DNA from 3 places in the Vibrio sp. R10-SG-ISO4 genome. Region 1 is predicted to be linked to each of the others. Evidence: predicted binding sites of a transcription regulator. Region 1 holds the regulator's gene; each other region holds the start of a gene.
What was found. Region 1 encodes PurR, which represses purine synthesis genes. Its sites were predicted from a motif close to TNANGNAAACGTTTNCNTNA; they were not measured.
Positions count from the first base shown of each region.

Region 2: metK (methionine adenosyltransferase) is a predicted target of PurR. The motif match lies at 6,154-6,173, and genes of this name have one in related genera.
Region 3: purT (formate-dependent phosphoribosylglycinamide formyltransferase) is a predicted target of PurR. The motif match lies at 3,505-3,524, and genes of this name have one in related genera.

Region 1 covers NZ_JCBDHJ010000018.1:189,206-196,737, reverse strand. The annotation lists gene torR (two-component system response regulator TorR) at 1-398, opposite strand, end outside; gene torD (molecular chaperone TorD) at 637-1,344, shown strand; gene purR (HTH-type transcriptional repressor PurR) at 1,583-2,587, shown strand; cyclic di-GMP riboswitch class I at 2,763-2,871, shown strand; gene AC6R03_RS13845 (TfoX/Sxy family DNA transformation protein) at 3,076-3,669, shown strand; gene AC6R03_RS13840 (TVP38/TMEM64 family protein) at 3,868-4,560, shown strand; gene AC6R03_RS13835 (putative signal transducing protein) at 4,557-4,868, shown strand; gene AC6R03_RS13830 (alpha/beta fold hydrolase) at 4,891-5,691, opposite strand; gene glgA (glycogen synthase GlgA) at 5,933-7,393, opposite strand; gene glgC (glucose-1-phosphate adenylyltransferase) at 7,383-7,532, opposite strand, start outside.
Region 2 covers NZ_JCBDHJ010000003.1:39,678-47,209, forward strand. The annotation lists gene AC6R03_RS02840 (YqgE/AlgH family protein) at 1-140, opposite strand, end outside; gene gshB (glutathione synthase) at 218-1,168, opposite strand; gene rsmE (16S rRNA (uracil(1498)-N(3))-methyltransferase) at 1,185-1,916, opposite strand; gene endA (deoxyribonuclease I) at 2,044-2,742, opposite strand; gene AC6R03_RS02860 (SprT family zinc-dependent metalloprotease) at 2,942-3,439, opposite strand; gene AC6R03_RS02865 (DUF2189 domain-containing protein) at 3,530-4,330, opposite strand; gene metK (methionine adenosyltransferase) at 4,816-5,970, opposite strand; gene tkt (transketolase) at 6,329-7,532, shown strand, end outside.
Region 3 covers NZ_JCBDHJ010000015.1:113,325-120,856, forward strand. The annotation lists gene hutC (histidine utilization transcriptional repressor HutC) at 1-282, opposite strand, end outside; gene AC6R03_RS09260 (phosphoribosylglycinamide formyltransferase) at 439-1,212, opposite strand; gene AC6R03_RS09265 (thiopurine S-methyltransferase) at 1,522-2,175, shown strand; gene purT (formate-dependent phosphoribosylglycinamide formyltransferase) at 2,274-3,449, opposite strand; gene AC6R03_RS09275 (cyclic di-GMP phosphodiesterase) at 3,637-4,866, shown strand; gene cdd (cytidine deaminase) at 5,016-5,903, opposite strand; gene AC6R03_RS09285 (LrgB family protein) at 6,110-6,787, opposite strand; gene AC6R03_RS09290 (CidA/LrgA family protein) at 6,787-7,152, opposite strand; gene sbcB (exodeoxyribonuclease I) at 7,168-7,532, opposite strand, start outside.

The DNA.
Region 1 (7,532 bases):
TGATCGCTGCCCGCGTTTTGCGCTCCCGCAGCCAGTGCGATGCGCCACAAGAGGTTCTTGACTCTGACGAGCAGTTCCCTAAGCTCAAATGGCTTGGTGACATAATCGTCCGCGCCCATTTCTAAACCAACAATCTTATCAATGCTGTCGGTACGCCCGGTCACCAAGATAATACCGATGTCCGATTGACTGCGTAGTTCACGCGTCAGCATCAAGCCATCTTCGCTGGGCAGATTAATATCCAGCATCACCAAATCGACCCGACTGCTGCTGAGTACATCGCGCATCTGCGCGCCATTCTCAGCTTGGCTCACCTGATACCCTTCGGTTTGAAAGTAGCCCGCCAATTTACGGCGAGTCACTTCATCATCTTCAACAACCAAAATGTGGTAGCTCATCGGCTCTACTCACTTATTCACACACTGATTCAATGGCTTTATTCTATTCATAATTAGTCACAACTCCATCTTTGTCCTCTTTGTGAAGCGAAAAGTTGGCGATTCATTGATGCAAAGCAAGCTTTGCCGCCCTGTTCACAAATTGCCATATTTGACCATTTCTTCTCATAATCTGGTTGACCGCTGTTCATTTTTATCCGTTAGACTTAACGGCATCTGATTCAGTTGAGAGCCCATCATGCCAGAGACACCGAACGCCCAGATTTCCGACCCTTTATCTCCCGCCGAAAAAGAGCAGCGCGCCTTTGATGAGCAACGCGCTGAGCTCTACTGGTGGTTTTCGAGCGTGTTTGCCAAAGAGCTCTCAGAGCAAGAGCTGGCCCAATATCATTCGGTGGACACACGTACCTTTCTGACGGGACTTGCACAAACCCCTGAGCTTAACGTCGCCGCAGACAGGCTCATCGATGCATTGAACCGATTGCAAGACAGGCCAGATGCTCAGTTGGAACTATCAGCCGACTATTGCGACCTGTTTTTAAAATCCGACCGAGACAGCGCGCTGCCTTACGCCTCTGTCTACTTAGATGAATCAGGACTGCTCAATGGTGAGCCTGCCAAACAGATGGACGCTTTACTTGAACAACACGGCGTCGCTGTGCATTCAGGGCTCAATGAGCCTTCTGATCATCTCGCCATAGAGCTGGATTTTTTGGGTAACCTGATTGTGCGCGGCGCTCATGCAGCAGAGCAGATGGCAGGCGACACGCATCTCGCCTACCAAGAGCAAGCCGATTTTATTGAGCAGCATCTACTCCCTTGGATTGAGAGGTTTGCCGAGCGCTGCCAGCGCCTCGACACATTCGGCTTCTATGCGGCGCTGTCGTCGCTATTGTGCGCGTTCATTCAATTGGATAAAGCCTACCTGCAAGGCGATAGCGATTAAGCCCATACAAAAGGTGTGGCGAGATCCCAAAGGCGGGTTTTTTATTTGCCCAAATCGACGTTGCGGACTACAATCCGGTCCGCAAACGATAAAACTAATAAATACAAACCGCTTTTTGAGGGCGGTTTTTGTGTTTCTGATACTTTCTGTCTACATACTCTAAACTTTGTATAGACTTTACTTTTATAGACTTAACTTTTCATAGAATAGTAGGCAGTCATCGACAGGACAAAACCATATGGCCACGATTAAAGACGTCGCTCGCTTAGCGGGTGTCTCGACCACCACTGTATCCCATGTGATCAACAAAACACGCTTTGTCGCTGAAGCCACGCAAGAAAAAGTGATGGAAGCGGTTCAAGAGTTGAACTATGCCCCAAGTGCCGTTGCACGCAGCCTGAAATGTAACTCGACACGCACAATAGGCATGCTGGTTACTCAATCGACCAACCTTTTCTTCTCGGAAGTGATCGACGGGGTTGAGAGCTACTGCTACCGTCAAGGCTACACCTTGATCTTGTGTAACACTGGCGGCATCTACGAGAAACAACGTGACTACATTCGCATGCTGGCGGAAAAGCGCGTTGATGGCATCTTAGTGATGTGTTCAGATTTGACCGAAGAGTTGAGCGAAATGCTTGACCGTCATAAAGACATCCCTAAGGTGGTGATGGATTGGGGCCCGGAAAGCTCACAAGCCGATAAAATCATCGACAACTCGGAAGAAGGCGGCTACCTCGCAACAAAATACCTGATTGATCACGGCCACAAGCGCATTGCTTGCTTGAGTGGGCATTTTGAAAAAGCGGCCTGCCAAGAGCGCATCCAAGGCTTTAAGCGCGCAATGAACGAGTCGGGTTTGAGCGTCAACGAAGATTGGATCTTAGAAGGTAACTTTGAGTGCGATACCGCCGTGCTTGCCGCGGACAAAATCGTCGCCATGGACGAAAAGCCAACCGCAGTATTCTGTTTCAACGATACGATGGCGCTCGGTTTGATGAGCCGTTTACAGCAAAAAGGCATTCGTATTCCAGAAGACATGTCGGTCATTGGTTATGACAACATTGAGCTAGCCGAGTACTTTTCACCACCGCTAACGACGGTTCACCAGCCGAAGCGCCGTGTGGGTAAAAACGCATTTGAGATTTTGCTCGAACGTATTAAAGACAAAGAGCATGAAAAACGTATTTTTGAAATGCACCCAGAAATCGTCGAGCGCGATACCGTGGCGACGGTGAAATAGACCAACGAACAAGTTCAGCACATCACATCGACTAGCCCAGCGAGAATACTTCTCATCCGCTGGGCTTTATTCTCTCGGTAACACCCCTCTATTTTATGAACTAAGATCACATTTAACCCATCAAAACGTGATGTTTAGCCCATAAATTATTTATGCTTATTATGTTCGACGAATGCCACGAACAGGGCAAACCATTTCGAAAGGATGGGACGCAAAGCTTCCGGCCTGTTGCAGCCACTCAACTATTTCAACGTTGATGACTGCTTGGTAGCGGGGTTGCCGATGGCAAATGTGCACTTCGTAATTCTTTATCAAAAGCAAAGAATACAATGAGTTAAACGTTGCGCGCGCATTATGCGCTCACACCGTGAGTAGGATTATTCTTTTATGAGCCAGAATGACACCCTACTGACACAAAACCTGCATATTTTTGCTAATCTCTCGGACCTGAATTTGGTGGCGTATTGTAATACACCGAGAATAACAGCATGGATAAACCAATTTTAAAAGACTCAATGCGATTGTTTGAACCATTGGGCAAGATCAAGTCTCGCTCAATGTTTGGTGGATTCGGAATCTTCGCTGATGACACCATGTTTGCCCTCGTGGTAAATGACAAACTTCACATACGCGCCGACGACTCGTTGGCCCAACAGTTTAATGCTCAGGGACTCGAGCCATACGTGTATAAAAAGCGTGGTTTCCCTGTGGTCACCAAATACTACGCCCTTGGCCATGACTGGGATCAGGATGTCGCTCAGACTATTGCGATGGCAAACACTGCACTAGAGGCGGCCAACAAAGACAAGCAGCGTCAAACCAACGCCAAACCAACGCGCCTGAAAGATCTGCCGAACTTGCGTCTAGCGACCGAGCGAATGCTCAAGAAAGCGGGTATCGACAGTGTCTCCCGTTTGGAGCAGACGGGCGCAGTGGAAGCGTATAAAGCGATTCGTTCCACACACTCTGCCGACGTCAGTATCGACCTGCTGTGGGCACTTGAGGGGGCAATTAAAGGTACGCACTGGTCTGTGGTCCCTCAAGCAAGACGCGACGAGCTCCTGAATCAGCTGCAAAGCTAGTCAGCGATAGCGTTCATTAATTCCAATACCCTTCTCAAGCCAGCCGAACACCGCTGGCTTGAGACGTTTTTAGCCGATGCTTTTTCAGCGTTTCCATTCCTTAGTCATAGAATTCAACGTGTTTTCCCCTTAGGGCGAAATTTTTTACTGGCTTTTTGGTTCATATCTAACAATGATGATGTTTTCAAAGGGATCCATATGAACAAGAAACTGCTTTTAGGTATTGGTTTGCTCGCTCTGATTGTGTTTTTAGGCGCAAACTTTGGTCAATACCTGACACTTGATAACGCCAAAGCTCAGCAGCAAGCGCTGGCTGAAATCATTGACACCCACTTTGCCCTAGCCGCGCTGAGTTACTTCTTCGCCTATGTCGCTATCACCGCCTTCTCGATCCCTGGAGCGGCCGTCGTCACCTTGCTTGGCGCTGCGCTGTTTGGCTTTTGGACCAGTTTATTGCTCGTTTCTTTTGCCAGTACGATAGGTGCCACCTTGGCGTTTTTAAGCAGCCGCTTTTTACTCAAAGAGTGGGTACAAAGCAAGTTTGGCGATAAGCTCGCGACAATTAACCAAGGGGTCGAAAAAGATGGTGCGTTTTATCTCTTCTCACTGCGCCTTATACCGGTGTTCCCTTTCTTTTTGATCAACCTCTTGATGGGTCTTACGCCCATCACCATCGCGCGCTTCTATCTGGTTAGTCAACTGGGTATGTTGCCGGGCACGGCCGTCTACCTCAACGCCGGGACTCAGCTAGCGCAAATCGACAGTTTGTCAGGCATCGTCTCCCCAACGGTACTTGCCTCTTTTGCGTTGCTTGGGGTATTCCCTATCGTTGCCAAATGGGTAATGGCCAAACTCAAAGCGACACCGCAATCCAATGGGCAAGCGTCTTGAAAATTTTTATTGCCACGACACCACCACAAGCACACATCGTGTGTGAAATGCTGCGCAGCGAAGGAATAGCCTGTGAGGTGAGAGGTGAAGGTTTGTTCGGCTTGCAGGGAGAGATTCCGTTTGGCGAAGAGGCCAGCCCGTACGTTTGGTTAATTCGCCCAGAGCAGAAGCAGGCGGCACTCGCGCTGATTGATGATTTCCAACAGGACACCCCCGACAACATGGTTTGGGTTTGCCCGACTTGCCAAGAAGAAAATGACGACCATTTTCAGTTATGTTGGCAGTGCGAGCACACCAAACCAACTTGAGTGTGCTTGGAGTCAACCGAGATTAAGCAGTGAGGTGTTGCTGAATGAAGGCGATGGAGTGATCGTTAAACTCATCTGGGCGCTCAACATTACACACATGGCCACAGTCAGGAATTTCATGCAGCTCACTGAGCGTATGTGCTGAGACCATCTCTTTCACAGGGGTGATGAACATGTAGTCTTTTTCACCCATCAGATAGAGCGTAGGAATAGGTAACTCGCGGTCTTTGAAGTAGCGCATCAGAGGGTTCACCTCTGCGGTCAAAATAAACCAACGCTTGAACTCCTTTTGGCACAACTTCTTCGCTTCGCGGATAAACATATGTCGCGACTCTTTTTGTGCTCGCTGCGGCATCACAATGTAGGCAAACAGTCGATAGAGCCACATGTAGGGCACAATGTGTTTACACAGATTGCCCAACTTCACCAGTACTTGAGAGCGTGTGTTGAGTCGTGTGACGGCGCCACCTAACACCATGGTTTTTACGCGCCCAGTCGCTAGCTCCGCTAAGTTACGGACGATGATGGTTCCAAGCGACATGCCGACAAAATGTGCCGACTGAATCTTTAGGTGATCGAGCACTTTTAAGATGTCTAATGTGACCTCTTTAAAGGTGTAGCGATTGGCAATGATCTCCTTAATCAGCTGGTTCGATTTTCCATGGCCGCGCAAATCAATCAGCAGCAAATTAAAATGCTGCTTGTAGGCTTTGATCTGTTTAAACCAAATCGATGAGCTGCCGCCTGCGCCATGCACAAAGACCACCCACTCATCGCTAGTGGGGTGTTTAAAAGTCTTATGGAATAGCAAGCTTTGAGTCATAGTCGAAAAATAACCGTTATCGTCACACAATTCAGGGCGCAGGGTAACACAAAAGCGCCCGTGTTTTTGTTTAGCATAAACGAAAACCGCCACTTTAGTGCAATCGGAAATGTTAGAAAAAATGAAAGCGCCGTGAGACTGTGCAAGCACAAAACCCCTCAGGCGCTTTCTTTATGCGGACCTATTGTCGTCTTTACGCGAACAGACTAAAAAATAGCGTCCGCAATTCAATGACCTAGTGTTAGGCGCTTAAAGCACTGTGGTAGAGTTCGATGTACTCACCCGCCGCTTTTTCCCAACAGAAGTTTTCTGTCATCGCGTGCAATTGAACCCGTTTTATCTCATTGAGATTTTGCGCGTAGAGCAGCAAAGCACGAAGCATAGTCAACAACAACGCAGTCGGCGTTGGCTCATCAAACACAAACCCAGTAGCGATTGACGGATCATCGTCGTAATGGTGAACCGTATCTTTCAGTCCACCCACACCACGAACGATTGGCAGCGTACCGTAAGCCATACTGTAGATCTGATTGAGACCACAAGGCTCAAACTCTGACGGCATCAAGAAGAAATCACTGCCCGCTTCCACCAAGTGAGCAAGCTCTTCATCGTAAGCCTCGATAAACGCAAATTTGTCGCTGTGTGTGGCTGAGAGCGCTTTAAGATGGCTTGCCAACATCGGGTCGCCGGTCCCAACAATCACCAACTGAACATCGTGTTTGAGAAACTCAGACAGAATAGGGATTAGGTAATGTAACCCTTTTTGCTGCGTCAAACGGCAAACCATGCCAAACATCGCGACGTTTTTTTCGCTCAGTTTCGCTTTTGCTTGCAGCGCCGCCTTACACGCTTTCTTACCGCGTACCATACTCTGCTTCGTCGCTCGGTAATTTAACGGTAAGTGGGTGTCTGTTTCTGGGTTCCATGTACTGTAGTCGCAACCATTAAGAATCCCCACCAGATCATGGCTTCGGCTTTGAAAATCTTGCGCCATACCATGACTGCCCAGTTCGGTCTTGAGCTCTTGCGCGTACGTCGGGCTAACCGCGTTCACCTTATCAGCGGTTTTCACCCCAGCGCGAAGCATGGTGATGTGCGTTGCACTCACTGCGGCATCCGGCGCGTAATGCGTCTGGAACTCAGGCAGATCGCCGAGCTCATCATAGCTAAAGACACCTTTGAAGACCGCGTTGTGCACGGAAAGAATGCTTTTGGTATGAGCAAAAAAATCGTCACTGGCGTAACGATGCTTGAGAAGGTATGGAACCAGACCCGTGTGCCAGTCATTGGCGTGGACAATGTCCGGCTGAAAGCCCAGTTTCGGCAGCATGTCCAAACTCGCCGCACTAAAAAAGGCGAAGCGTTCACCATTGTCTGAGTAGGCTTGATTGTACTCGGCGTACATGTCAGGACGGTCAAAATACTGCGGACAATCGATGGCATACACAGTGATTCCCGATAGCGCTAGCTGCTTGACGCAATAAGGCGTATGAGGCCAGTGCTCTAATGCCGTCTCTAAAACCACAGTCGCAGACTCAATGCCTGCAACCTTGCGATAAGCGGGAAGTGTGAGTCTCACATCTTGCTCGAGCTCAAAAAGGGCTTCAGGCAGTGCCTTGGCAACATCTGCCAAGCCACCGCTTTTGATCAATCCTTCTACTTCCGATGCTACAAAGAGAATAGAGAGATTCTTAGTAGCCAACACGTGCTCCTTTTGGAATAACGACAACACCGTCATCCGACACGTGGAAATGCTTTTTATCTTCCGTCAGGTTCACACCGATTTGCGTCCCTGGCGCAATATCCACATCCTTGTCGATGATGACGCGACGCAAGACACA
Region 2 (7,532 bases), on a different contig from region 1:
ATGGTGATATCAATAGGCGCATTGATCATGAGGCCCATAGCGCCCTCTTCGTTGTGCTCACACACATAGATGACACTGCGCTTAAAGTAGGGATCTTTCATCCCCGGCATGGCAACGAGAAAATGGTTGGTTAAATTCATCATGACTCCACCTTAAATTGAGCGGCACTCATAGCGCGAATGCCGCTCAAGAGCTGGGTTATCCCATCACCGATAGATTATTTCTGCTCAATGCGACGTTCAATCGCATCCATCAGCTTGCCGGTAATGGAGATATCAAATGCGGCTTCGATTTCACGAATACACGTTGGGCTGGTAACGTTAATCTCAGTCAGTTTGTCGCCGATGACGTCAAGGCCAACAAAAATCAGCCCCTTTTCTTTAAGTGTAGGCGCTACAGCGAGAGCGATCTGTTTATCTGTCTCACTCAGTGGTCTTGCTTCGCCACGTCCGCCTGCGGCTAGGTTACCGCGAGTCTCTCCTTTGGCAGGAATACGCGCTAAGCAGTAGGGCATCGGTTCGCCATCCACCACCAAAATACGCTTGTCACCATTGCTAATATCTGGGACGAAAGTTTGCGCCATCGCGTAGTGTTGACCATGGTTGGTCAAGGTTTCGATGATCACGGAAACGTTAGGATCGTTCTCTTTTACACGGAAGATCGACGCGCCGCCCATGCCATCCAATGGTTTTAAAATCACGTCGCCATGTTGCTCACGGAAGGCTTTAATCTTGTCTGCGCTGCGAGTCACTAAGGTGGTTGGCGTTAGCTCTGGGAACCACGCGGTAAACAGTTTTTCATTGCAGTCGCGCAAGCTTTGCGGCTTGTTGACGATCAAGGTGCCTTTTTCTTCGGCGCGCTCAAGGATGTATGTCGCGTAGATGTATTCGGTATCAAATGGGGGATCTTTACGCATCAATACCGCATCAAGCTCTGACAGCTCAATGGTCTGCTCAGATTTAAACTGATACCAGCCGCTTGGATCTTCTTTTAGCTCCACCACTTTGGTGTCCGCAATCGCGACGCCCTGTTCTAGATGAAGATCCTTCATCTCCATGTAGTGAATTTCGTAGCCGCGGCGCTGCGCTTCCAGCATCATGGCAAAGCTAGAGTCTTTTTTGATGTTGATGGACGAGATCGGGTCCATCACGATGCCGAGTTTGATCATGGATAGTGTTCTCCGTTTAGCCAAGATCGCCAAAGCGAACTTGTAGGGCGGTAATAGCGGTAAGGGCTGCGGTTTCGGTACGTAGCACGCGAGGACCGAGCAGCGTCTCTTCAAATTGGTATTGCTGAGTCATATCGATTTCATCGCTAGAAAGGCCGCCTTCAGGGCCAATCAACAAACGCACTTTTTCTACCGGAGTCGGTAGGGTGTTGATTGAGTATTTGGCGCGCGGATGCAAATTGAGCTTCAAGCCATCGAATTGCTCTTGGCACCACGCTTCGAGCGACATAATTGGGCGAATGGTAGGGACGGTATTCCGGCCGCACTGTTCACAGGCGCTGATGGCAATTTTTTGCCATTGAGCGAGCTTTTTCTCAAAACGTTTGGGGTCGAGTTTGACGCCACAGCGCTCAGAGATAAGGGGCGTAATGGTATTGACGCCAAGCTCAACGGATTTTTGAATCGTGAACTCCATTTTATCTCCGCGTGAGATCACTTGACCTAAGTGCAGATCCAGCGGTGACTCGCAGCTTTGTTCAACGCGATCTAACACCTCGACGTCGACGTTTTTCTTTCCTACAGCGGTAATGGTGGCAGGGAATTGTGCGCCGCTGCCATCAAACAACAGCACCTGTTGACCCTCTTTCATGCGCAGCACTCGGCCGACGTGGCCGGCGGCATCGTCACTGAGGGCGAGAGGCCCAAGCTGGTGGATGGTCTCTGGGTGATAGAGTCGTGGCATGCGCATTGCGTTGGTTTCCTGCAAATCCAAAAGTTATCCCACTAACATGGATGCCTTTGAGCGAAAAAACAAGGGGCTAGCGTGAGATAAAGCGTGCTGAGAAGTCGAGTGCCTAGTTCCTAGAGCTAGGTGGTTATGGGGTTGCTTGGCATGCCTCAACCACAAACGGGTTGTGATTGCCTTGCACTTTAGCGATGCGGTTGTCGCGTTCGCACTCCCAGGCGTCGGCGGGGTAGGTTTTATTCCACGCATTCATCAGCTTGGTTTGCTGGCTTGAGAGTTTAAATCCGTACTCTTTACTCATGTAGAGATAGGTGCGAGCAATGGATCCGCGGGCTCGATCGGGCGGCATCACTTCACGCTGTTTGAAGTTGACCTGCATCTCACAGCGCCCATAGGTCACTCCTTGAACCCCATTCCACTGGCTAAAGTTGTAATTTGAACGATCGCCGTTGACCTCACCAATCGCTGGGGTCAGGTTATGCAAATCGGCTTCCATCGAGCGAAATTGCTGATCGTTTTTAGTGCAGTATTTACGCCCACCCTGTTGCCAGCATTGGCGCTGATGACCAAATTGCCAAGCAGGCACCACATGTTCCCACTCAATGCGAGAGGCTCGGCGCTCTTGCTTACGCACCTGATAGCCGCACGAGTTAAGATCCGGCGTGCCTTTGCGCCCTTGCCACTCAATATTGCAGCCACAGTAAAAGCTGGTGGGGTGATCGGCGTAGATCTTGACCGCCTCTTTCTTTGCTTTGGAAAAAGAGGACGGCGGCGCTGCGTGCGCGAAAGAGAAAGCAGAAGAGAGCGTCACCGCTAGCAGCGAGCTCATCACAGTAAACCAAACGGGCAGTCGAGACATAATGAAACCTGAGTGAGCGTTAAAGCATGAAAAAAGTATTATTTTTCACAGTCTAGCACGCAAAAAGGTAGGATTTTAGTGATGATGTTATTTGTTACGCTGAACGAGATCGCGCCATAGGGTGTGATTGAGTGGGGATAGATAGCTGGCAGGGATGGAGTGTGGGGGATTACGACAACTGTTTGCCAGAAAACACCAGTGTCTGCTGACACTGTTGGCAGCGATAGCTTGCTTGGTTGCGCTGCACTTTATTGTGGCGTCGAATAGAGAGCGGATAGCCGCGACACGCACAGAGGTATTCAAAGGTTTTACCTTGAACAGAGGTGACAGCAAAGCTGTGGGTGGTGTTGGCTTTGACACCGAACACTGACTCCATGACCCCTTGCCACTCTTTGCCGTGCGGGCGAACGCGACCATAAACTTGATAGGTGACAAGGTGGGCCACTTCATGGGGGATCACTTCTTGGAGAAACGCCGCTTGATTCTCCGAAAACAACACCGGGTTGAGGCGGATCTCATTGAGTTGCAGGTACGCTTTTCCTGCCGCTTTACCGCGCAGCTTAAACGAGAGCGTTGGCATAGGAAACGGCCGGCCGAACGCTTGGCGGGCTTGCTCGATGCATTGCGCGATCACTCGCTGAGTTGAATAGGTGAGGGTCAGATCCACAGGTGACTCATCTTCGCTGGCAGAGATACAGGATAAAAAAACGCCCCGAGAGAGCTCGGGGCGTTCACTATACCTCAAATAGGCCACATGTTAAGGGTGATGGCGTTTCTTAATCACCTCATGATACGCGTGCCAAGTGGCGTAGCCGAGTATCGGCATCGTAAAGAGCATCCCGATACCATAAGTGGCAAAGCCTATTAAGATCCCGCCACAAATGATCGCAGCCCAAACGATCATAGCACCGATGTTGGACTTGACGGCGTTAAAGCTACTGAATACGCCGGTCATCATATCCACGCGTCGCTCCATCATCAGCGGAATGGCGAACGCTGAGATACTGAACACAACACACGCCAGCACTAAACCCACTAATGAGCCGATGATCAAGAAGGGGAGGAAGTCGCTCAACGGCGCCCCTTGTACCGACGGGTAGAGTGCGTGCAGCAGCGCCGCGATACGCATCCAAAAAATCATACACACCGCAAGCAGCACGGCAAACGCCCATTGTGAAGTGGAGTTACGTCCGATGGCTTTCATCGAGTGAAGCAAACTGGGTTTATGTCCGCGCTCTCGCTCCCAGCTCGCGTCATACAAACCGAGCGCTAAAAAAGGCCCAATGAGCATATAGACGACCAGACTGGGCATCACCACAAGGTGGGTGCCTTGCCACTGGACGAGGAGAACAATGCCGATGGCCGCCGCCATAAAGCACAAGCCGTAGAAAGCGCTAATCAGCGGCATGCGAACAAAGTCGTGCAAGCCGAGCGCGAGCCAATGAAATGGGGCAGAGATACTGACCTGATTACACGGTATGGTGCGCGCGTATTCGTGGTCGCTGACTTCCTTATGTTTTTGCTCTTTGAAGTCATGTGGGTTAACCGTACGAGGCATAACTCCTCCTTGATCAATCTCGATTCTCATCCTCTTCTTTGCCTTTTGAGTAGTGGCCGAGAAAAGGGGTTGTTACGTATTTGTAAACAGAAGACGTTTTTAAACGCAAGCCGTTCGCAAACACGAGAGAGTGCTGACCCGATTCGCTGATGTGCTCCTAGACGCTGACGTTAAAGGGTGTGAACTCTCAGTTTTATGTTGGTGCCGTGATCTGAACACAAGCTTTGCGCGTGTTACTCGGCGCAGAGGGGATGGCAGTCACGTCTGGTTTTATACGTAAAGACGTCATCCTTGGATGCGTTCATTTAACATATTGTTAACTATTGACCTCAATGGCGTAAATTACAACCTGGGAGGTTAAATTTTGTTCAATGATGGGTGGGGATGCGAGGTCGGGGTGAGCACAGCGAGCGAGGAGGCCAGATAGCAGGCAAAAGAAAGGGCTTTTGGCGAACCAAAAGCCCTGAAATAGTGTGGCTCAGTGATTACTTGAGACCAGCGAAGTCACGCAGTTCTGCGGCTTTATCCGTCGCTTCCCAAGGGAACTCTTCACGACCGAAGTGGCCGTAAGCGGCGGTCTTCTTGTAGATTGGCTGAAGTAGGTTCAGCATCTCTTGCAGGCCGTATGGACGTAGATCGAAGAACTGACGTACCGCCTCAATGATGATGTCGTGCGAGACTTTCTCAGTACCGAACGTTTCCACCATGATAGACGTTGGATCCGCAACACCGATTGCGTAAGACAATTGGATTTCACAGCGATCTGCCATACCAGCCGCGACGATGTTTTTCGCTACGTAGCGTGCTGCGTAAGCGGCACTACGGTCTACTTTCGATGGATCTTTACCAGAGAATGCACCACCACCGTGACGCGCTGCGCCGCCGTAGGTATCAACGATGATCTTACGACCAGTCAAACCACAGTCGCCCATTGGGCCACCGATAACAAAACGACCGGTTGGGTTGATGAAGAAGTTAGTGTCTTTGTTGAGCCACTCAGCCGGTAGAACTGGCTTGATGATCTCTTCCATTACCGCTTCGCGCAGATCCGGCGTTGAGATAGAGTCACAGTGCTGAGTTGACAGTACGACCGCATCGATACCAACGATCTTACCTTCGTTGTACTGGAACGTAACCTGAGATTTTGCATCTGGACGCAACCATGGCAGTGTGCCGTTCTTACGCACTTCCGCTTGCTTTTGCACTAGGCGGTGTGAGTAAGTGATAGGCGCTGGCATGAGGACTTCAGTCTCGTTACATGCGTAACCAAACATGATGCCTTGGTCACCGGCACCTTGCTCTTTTGGATCCGCTTTGTCGACACCTTGGTTGATGTCTGGAGACTGTTTACCGATGGTGTTTAGCACTGCACACGAATCCGCGTCAAAGCCCATGTCAGAGTGAACGTAGCCAATTTCACGTACGGTTTGGCGCGTTAACTCTTCGATGTCTACCCATGCAGAAGTGGTGATTTCACCGCCGACCATGACCATACCGGTCTTGACGTAGGTTTCACACGCTACGCGAGCTTTTGGATCTTGCTCGAGGATCGCATCGAGAACCGCATCTGAGATTTGGTCTGCAATTTTATCTGGATGGCCTTCTGATACGGATTCAGAAGTAAACAGGTGCTTAGCCATGAGAGCTCCATTTAATCTGTTGGATGGGCGTCATTGCTCGCCCAGCACAAAAATAAGGTTAAATTATGTAGGTGTATCTACATCTAGACGTCTATTCTAGTTTTGCGTGCTCGAATTACAAGTTATTTTTGTGATTTAAGTAGAGTAAAAACGCGTATTCTTCTCAATCCGCCGCGTGAGGTAAAGAGCAATCGTTTGCATCAAACAGTAACGAAAACCGGCGGTCTTCGAGAAATTTGCAATAAATATCGTAGATCTGGCGTTGATTAGACAGTAATCGATTGCACCTGCGTAGATGCTCTGCGAGAATTATCGCCCACCTTAGTTATCAATTCGCTTAATGCATTCAGGAGCAGACATGTCTTCTCGTAAACACTTGGCCAATGCAATTCGTGCACTTAGCATGGATGGTGTTCAACAAGCTAATTCCGGTCACCCAGGCGCACCGATGGGGATGGCGGATATCGCCGAAGTTCTTTGGCGTTCACACTTAAACCACAACCCAGCGAACCCAGAATGGGCAAACCGCGACCGTTTCGTGCTATCAAACGGCCACGGCTCAATGCTGATTTACTCTTTGCTGCACCTAAGTGGTTACGAGCTGTCTATTGACGATCTGAAAAACTTCCGTCAGCTTCATTCAAAAACGCCGGGCCACCCAGAATATGGTTATGCACCGGGCGTAGAAACCACCACTGGTCCTCTTGGTCAGGGCATCACAAACGCAGTGGGCATGGCGCTGGCAGAGAAAGCATTAGCGGCGCAGTTCAATAAAGAAGGCCATGACATCATCGACCACTTCACCTACGTATTCATGGGTGATGGCTGTTTGATGGAAGGGATCTCTCACGAAGCATGTTCACTAGCGGGCACTCTGGGCCTTGGCAAGCTGATCGCTTTTTGGGATGACAACGGCATCTCGATTGATGGTGAAGTGGAAGGTTGGTTCTCTGACGATACACCAAAACGCTTTGAAGCTTACGGTTGGCATGTTATTCCAGCTGTCGATGGCCATGATGCTGAGGCGATCAACGCCGCCATCACTGCCGCGAAAGCGGACCCTCGTCCTACTCTGATTTGTACTAAGACCATCATCGGTTTTGGTTCACCAAACAAAGCGGGCTCTCACGATTGTCACGGCGCGCCACTAGGTGCAGACGAAATCAAAGCTGCGCGTGAGTTCTTAGGTTGGGAGCACCCAGCGTTTGAGATTCCAGCAGACGTATATGAGCAGTGGGATGCGAAAACCGCAGGCGCAGCATCTGAAGCGGCGTGGAACGCTCAGTTTGAGGCTTACGCAGCGGCGTACCCAACAGAAGCGGCGGAGCTGAAACGTCGTCTCAACGGTGAGCTTCCTGCGCAATGGGAAGAGAAAGCGAATCAAATCATTGCTGATCTGCAAGCCAACCCAGCGAACATTGCCTCGCGCAAAGCGTCTCAAAATGCGCTTGAAGCGTTCGGTAAAATGCTGCCTGAATTTATGGGCGGTTCGGCGGACCTTGCGCCATCCAACTTGACCATGTGGTCGGGCTCAAAATCACTGGAAGCAGACGATTTCTCAG
Region 3 (7,532 bases), on a different contig from region 1:
GCCTCGCTGCGCGACCTCTTCTGCGATATTACGAATATCAAGCAGCGGTGACTCCGCTTTCTCATCTGGTGCACAAACAAACGTGCCCAATCGAGGTCGGCGCTGAAGTTTGCCCTCAGCAACCAGATCGCGAATCGCTTTGTTTACCGTCATACGGCTGACATTGAACTGCTTGGTTAACTCAAGCTCGGTGGTGATTTGGTGACCAACTGGCCAATGACCCGAGCTGATCTGTTGTTCGATGTAGTGTTTGATTTGCAGGTATAACGGTGATTGACTCATAAGCTCACTGATTTCAGAGGGACACGCCATCCATTATTGACTATACAAAAGGGTAACCGATTCGCTGAATGCGTCAAGCAGGAGTGAGCAAGTTGTGAGGCAAACAGGGTCTTGACCCTTGTTTGCCCATTAATGAGGAGAACTGAACCAAATTAATTAGGCAGCGCTAAGATGCGTAGTGAGGTAGGGGTGCCAAGCGTCTTGATACAGCGCTTTAGAGAGCTTGCGCATTTTATCGACCTTGGCCATTTCAATGTCATTAAGCGGGCGCGATTCGGCGGCGGCTTGACGCTCAATCAGCTGAATCTGCTCATAAATATCGTGCTCTGCGCCATTTTTGACGTCCGCAATGGCTTTGAGGTGCAGTTGCACTTCTGCAACCAATTGAGTTTTTGGCAGTTGAACCAAAATATTCAAGTCACGATAGCCTGATGCTTGTGGGCTCTTAAAACGGTTCTTTACTTTGACTACCGTAGTTTCACGCGCTAATGCTTCATAGGCGGACATCAAGCTATCAATATCGTGCGCCACTATGGTGGCTCTGGCAAGGTCGGTGATGCGATCCACTTGACCGTCGAGCTCATGGGCAATTTTCTCTTGTGCTCGCTGGCTTGATTTTACGCCAGCAAAGTAAGCGTCGGTGGAGGTTAACAGTGCGGTACTTTTACATAAGGTTTCGAGCTCCGCTTGCGCTTGGTGCGCTTTGCTGTAGAGCACGTCAAAATCTGAATAGGGTTGAGTGGGTGAGGCGTCGGTTGATTTAATGCCGTACAAACCGCTCAAGTTGTGTTTAAACGCTTTAGGGCTGACTTGGTTTTGCTTAGTACTGGGTCCTTCATCTCGGTCAGGGGCCATAGGGATCGCGGCAAACGCCGGGGCGCGGCTGAGCATTAACAGCATCAGTGCAGTGGTACGCAAGAATACGCTCATTCACTCTCCTTAGAATCGTAGTCGCTTAGAAAATGGAGGAAAAAGGAACCGCTAAGTGCTACGTGTCTGATTAAGATCTTGGGATGGAAATGGCCTTTCCAAGGTCCGCTATTCGATAAACTTTTGAATTATGATGTTGGTCTCAATTTCATTAACTTACCTTGGTTGGATTGTGCGTTTTTGCTTAAGTTCATCCGCTAGTTGTAACCAATTATGACCAGACTCCATCGCAGAATGCCTTATGCCACCTACCACGAAGGCTGACTTTCCGTTAGGCTATGGCACGTCAGTCATCGAAAGAGAAAGAGAATGAAAGATCCAGAGTTTTGGCATGCCAGATGGGCATCCAATGAGATTGGTTTCCACTTGGAAGACGTGAATCCACTGCTGATTCAATACTGGCCAGCGACCAACCCCAGCGCAGACGAAAACGTATTTGTGCCTCTGTGTGGTAAATCAGAAGATTTGGTGTGGCTCGCCACCAAACACAGTGATGTGCAAGGGGTGGAGCTGAGTAACATTGCGGTGCGCGCCTTTTTCGCCGAGCACTTTTATACGCCGTTGGTGATCCCTCTCAATGGTCAGCATGAGCTGTTTCAGTTCGATGAGCTCTCTATTTACACCGGAGACGTCTTTACCGCGCCCGTCAAACCGGTCGATTTGGTCTATGACCGCGCAGCGTTAGTGGCGCTGCCTGAAGAGATGCGTGTCGACTATGTGGCAAGAATTCAGTCGTTACTTAAACCCGGTGGGCGGATTTTACTGGTCACCTTAGATTATCCTCAATTAGAGATGGCGGGGCCCCCATTTAGTGTTGCCGAGCAGGAAGTTCGTGCCCTGTTTGAGGGGTATCAAGTGACTAAGCTCTATCGAGATGATGCCGACGAGCGCCATCCAAAAATTGCGAAGCGCGGTTTGTCACGCTTTGCCGAAGAGGTCTATTTGATTCAGGCGCCATCATGAGGCGACGATCGGAGCGCTTACAATAGGCGAAAATAAAAAACTCTGGCCATTACGGACCAGAGTTTTTTATTACTTAAATAGAGGCAGGCGTGAACCTATCAGTAAATCACCTTGATCTTACTGGCCGCTTCGACGGCGCTCTCGATGGCTTGCTCAATGGTGTCACGGCGTGTAATCGCAACGCCAAGACGGCGGCGACCGTTGATATCAGGTTTACCGAATAAACGCAGCTGGGTTTGAGGCGCGCTGAGTGCCTGTTGCATGCCTTCAAAACGGATGTCTTGTGAGGTGCCTTGACCTAACACGACGGCAGATGCGGCAGGGCCGTATTGAGTAATGCTGCTGATTGGCATGCCGGTAAACGCGCGGACATGCAGTGCGAATTCTGAACTGTCTTGTGACATCAAAGTGACCAGGCCGGTATCGTGTGGGCGCGGCGAAACTTCATTAAAAATCACCGTGTCGCCTTTGATAAAGAGTTCGACACCAAAAATGCCGTAGCCGCCTAATGCATCGACAACGCTTTGCGCCGCATGCTGCGCCGCTTTTAGCGCCTTATCCGACATGATTTGTGGCTGCCAAGACTCACGGTAATCGCCATCTTCTTGGCGATGGCCAATTGGGGCGCAGAAATGAACGCCGTCAACGGCGCGTACCGTCAGTAGGGTGATTTCGTAATCAAAATCAATATAGCCTTCAACAATCACGCGACCTGCGCCAGTGCGGCCGCCATCTTGAGCGTATGCCCAGGCTTTTTCGATGTCTGCATCTGTCTTAATGACGCTTTGTCCCTTACCCGATGAACTCATCACAGGCTTGCACACGCATGGCAGACCGACCGCTTCAATCGCTGCGGTGAATTCGTCATAGTTGTCGGCAAATCGGTATGGAGAGGTGGTCAGAGAGAGTGTTTCTGCGGCTAAGCGGCGAATGCCTTCGCGGTTCATGGTCAACTGTGTGGCTTTCGCACTCGGCACGACATTGAGACCACGCGTTTCAAGCTCCACCAGCTTGTCGGTTGCGATCGCTTCAATTTCTGGCACGACATAGTGAGGCTGCTCTTTGTCGATGATGGCTTGCAGTGCGTCGCCGTCAAGCATGTCTAGTGTGTAACTGCGATGCGCGACTTGCATAGCAGGGGCATCTTCATAGCGGTCACACGCGATGACTTCTAAGCCCAGTCTCTGACACTCAATGGCGACTTCCTTACCCAGTTCACCTGAGCCGAGGAGAAGAACACGCGTTGCATTTTGACGAGTCGCTGTACCAAACATAATCAACCTTTTAGAGATGTAGAATTTGGCGCTGATCATACGAGGATAGATCTCAAAAGGCAAACGTTTGCGTCCATCTCAATTTTGTGACTTATATTAGGACTCTTGCATGTATTTGTTGGGCATGTAGCATAAATCAGAGTTATAATCTTAAAGTGACTTGTTGTAGAGTAATCATCAAATAAGAATGCAATACGATCCTAATAATTCCATCAAAATTCCAATCGACACTCTAACCGTCGGTATGTTTGTCACCGCACTGGAAGACAACAAAAAGGTGAACCTAGCAAATGCTGGGCGCGTGCCGTCAGAGCAAGCCGTCAATCAACTGATCAAAAATGGTATCCAATTCGCTTGGGTTGACGAAAGTTTGTCTGCTAAAGGTTGCACTTTTAAACCCGTGCAACAGCCATTCGATGACTCGCACAACATTTCGCCACCTGCGGCGGTAGAATCGGTGAAGACCGAGGCAGTTAAGCGTAAAGCCAAAAGCCGTTTTTCCATGCAGAAGAAAGCGAGCAATATTATTCGTGAAGCCAAAGGGCTCGCTCATCGCGTATTGACCCAAACTTTTGATGGTAAAACGGTCCATGTCGATGAGTTTGATGATTGGGCGGAAGATTTGATTGAATCGGCGCTGGTGGACTCCGATGCGCTGCAATGTGTTTCAGCGCTGCGCAACAAGGACGAGTATCTATTGGAGCATTCGGTCAATGTGGCCACCTTATTGGTGACCTTTGGTAAACATCTGCAATTGCCAAGAGAGATGCTCAAAGAGATGGCGATCGGCGGCATTATTCATGATGTGGGCAAAGTGAAGGTGGATGATAAGGTGCTGCACAAACCGGCACGCTTAACACCGGAAGAATTTGAGCACATGAAGCTTCATCAAGTGTTTGCGAAAGATATGATCATGTCCGTGACTGGGCTCAGTGATGTGAGCCGTGATGTCTGTCTGATGCATCACGAAAAACTGGACGGCAACGGCTACCCGAATGGCCTTAAAGGGGATGAAATTCCACTGCACGGTCGCATGAGTTGCATTGTGGATATCTACGATGCCCTCACCGCGGATCGCGTCTACAAGCGTGGAATGAGCTCGGCAGAGGCGTTTAAAATTCTATTGAGCCTCACGCCCAATCACCTCGATCGTGACTTGGTGTATAAGTTCATCAACTGTATCGGTATGTACCCAGTGGGGGCGTTAGTCGAACTCAGTGATGGGCGAGTGGGCATCGTCTGGACATCCAATGAATCTGAGCCGCTGAAACCGGAAGTGAAGTGCTTTTACTCGCGCAAGAACAAGCGTTATGTTGATGTGGCTTTTGTCGATCTCAAGCGCAGCAGTGTCAAGATTGCCAAAGCGATTGCGCCAAGTCAGCTAGAAGTGGATGCGACGCCGTTCTTTGACGTTTGATGCATCGATAGTGAGCCGCTACTTTTCGTTGTAGGCAGAATAGGTCTTCGCAGACAACACTGCCACCGTAAACAGAAAAAGCGCCTTTTACTCACGTTATGTGGATAAAAGGCGCTTTATTATCGAGCACAATTTGTCGGCGCTAAAGCTTAGATCGCAAGATAGGTCAGCGGAATATCTGGTCCTAATACTTCAAGGGTCGCTTGCGTGTCGGCGAGGTGGCTGATTCCGCCTTCGGCCATCTCTGCCAAGGCACCAGATTCAATGTCGCTGAAGGATTTACCGGCCATCAACAGTTGAATTAACGCGACTTGCAGTGGTGGCAAGCTTGGGTTGAACGCAGCGTTTTCAGCGTACGCACCGAGATAGGTCGACCCATCGGTGGTTTTGAGTGCGACACCGCTCAGGTTGTGAGTGTAAGGTGAGTGGCTCATATTCAGCGCTTTCAGAGCCGCTTGTACCAACTCGTCACCGTCTTCACTGTGATAGCCGTGATTGACCTCAGACATCAAACCCGACTCAATGCCGAGATCGCTAGGGCCAAAGGCTTCTGGCAGATAATCGTGCAGAGTCTTGCCTTCACGTTCAGGCAATTGAACCGTGAGTTCTTTTGCCGTCGACAGTTCATTCATAAACTGACGACAGTGGCCACAAGGGCTGTAGTTGATGGTGATGTCAGAAATGCCTTGCTCGCCTTTCATCCACGCGTGGCTGATGGCACATTGCTCGGCGTGTACCGTTTGACCGAGTTGCACACCGGCAATCTCAACGTTGGCACCGAAATATAAGCGACCCGTTAAGCCGCGCACAATCGCGCCCACGTAGAATTTAGACAGGGGGGCGTAGGAGAACGCCGCCGCGACAGGCAAGAGCATCACTCGCGTATCAGCATCGTTTTTACCGCTGATGTTTTTAAACTGCTCAAATTGGTCGGCTGACAGGGTGGCATCAAATGACTCGCTCAGCACGATGGGTTTGAGGTAATCGGCAACGTCGCTAGGGAGCTGTGTCAGGGCTTGTTCTATGCGGCTGGTCATAGTGAATCCTTTGTTGTTATTTCAGAGTCAAGCTCGATGCTAGGGAAAACATAGCTAGGTTGTTGACATCTTGTGATACTGGACAATCATTCTATGCGACGCACCAAACAATACAGTGATAAAAATCACACTTACGTTTGTAACGAGTGCAAATTTGCTGATAGATGAGTGATGTCACACAATTCTGGCGCACTGTCTAGCCGCAGCTAGTGCGATAACCAGAGTGCCAGAGCAAAAAATGACGGTGCCAATATGGAGGTGATCACGCCACATACCACCAGAGCCAGAGAGCTAAACGCCGCATCTTGCGCGTTTTTCTCCGCACAGGTCGCGGTGCCAAGGGCATGTGAGACAGTGCCCATGGTCAGACCCTTTGCAATTGGGTGGGTGATGTTTAACAGCCCATAGATAGGGTAGGCAAAAATCGCCCCAAACAAGCCGACCAATAGCACCAAAATCGCTGCAATCGCGGGTTCGCCACCCAAATGGCTAGAGACTTCCATCGCAATCGGTGTGGTTACCGATTTGCCGAGTAAACTGGCGATCAAGGTTAAGTCGGTGTCTAGGCTAACGGCAATCAGACTGGCCGTCGCCATTGACAGGACGCTACCCACGCCGCATGCCAACATAATGATGCGCCAATTGGCCCGAATTTGAGGGAGCTGCTCATACAGTGGGTAGGCCAAGGCCACAACCGCAGGCTGCAGCAGGAGATTGATCCAGTGATTGCTTTCGTAATAGGTTTCAAAAGGAACGCTCAGCCAAGTCAGAAGCGGGATAAGAACCGCTAGGCTGACCAGCAGCGGGTTCATTAACGGTGAGTTGACTCTACTGCACACCCAACGCGCACTCAAAAACACCACCACAGTCACGAGTAGCCACATCATTGGTTGCCTCGCTTAAGCAGGCGATCGAGCATCCAGCCCAGAGAGATGAGGACAATCGCCGTGCCACCAATCGCACTTGCCAGAATTGGCCACGCATTGTGGTAGAGCAGATCGAAGTGTTCCATCAAGCCGACACTGATGGGCACAAACAGCAGTACCATATAGCGAATAAACAGCGTCGCACCGGGTTTGACCCACTTTGAGGGCACCAAGCCGCTTGCCATCAAGCAGAACAAAATAAGCATGCCGATGATGCTGCCGGGAATCGAGGTCTTCAGCCATTGCTGAATATTAAGACCGGCGATCAGGCAGAGAAAAATCAAGCCAAATGAGATGAAGTAGTGCAATAAAGTACGAGGCATAAGAGCGGTGTTGCCTTAAGAGACCAACTGTTGAACGTATTGATAGACCGATTTTAAGATAGCGACTTTCTTTTCGTCACTTTCATGTTCATGAACTAAGTTTTCCAGATTGATCATGTAATTTTCAATGCGACTTTCGAAGTACTCGCGGCAATGCGCCGCCCACTGCTGCTGCTCTTTTTCATCCAATGTCCATGGGTAGTGGCGTGCGCGGTAGCGAAATAGTAGCGGGGCGATGCGTGGATCACTGAATTCAATGTCTAGACCTGCGAGTTGCTGCGGTTCAGTTTGGCGAATGATCTCCATGGCTGCTTTGTCGGCAGGAGAAAAGAAACCGTCATACAACTGAGTATCCACGTCGGATGACGCGGCGTACTCTC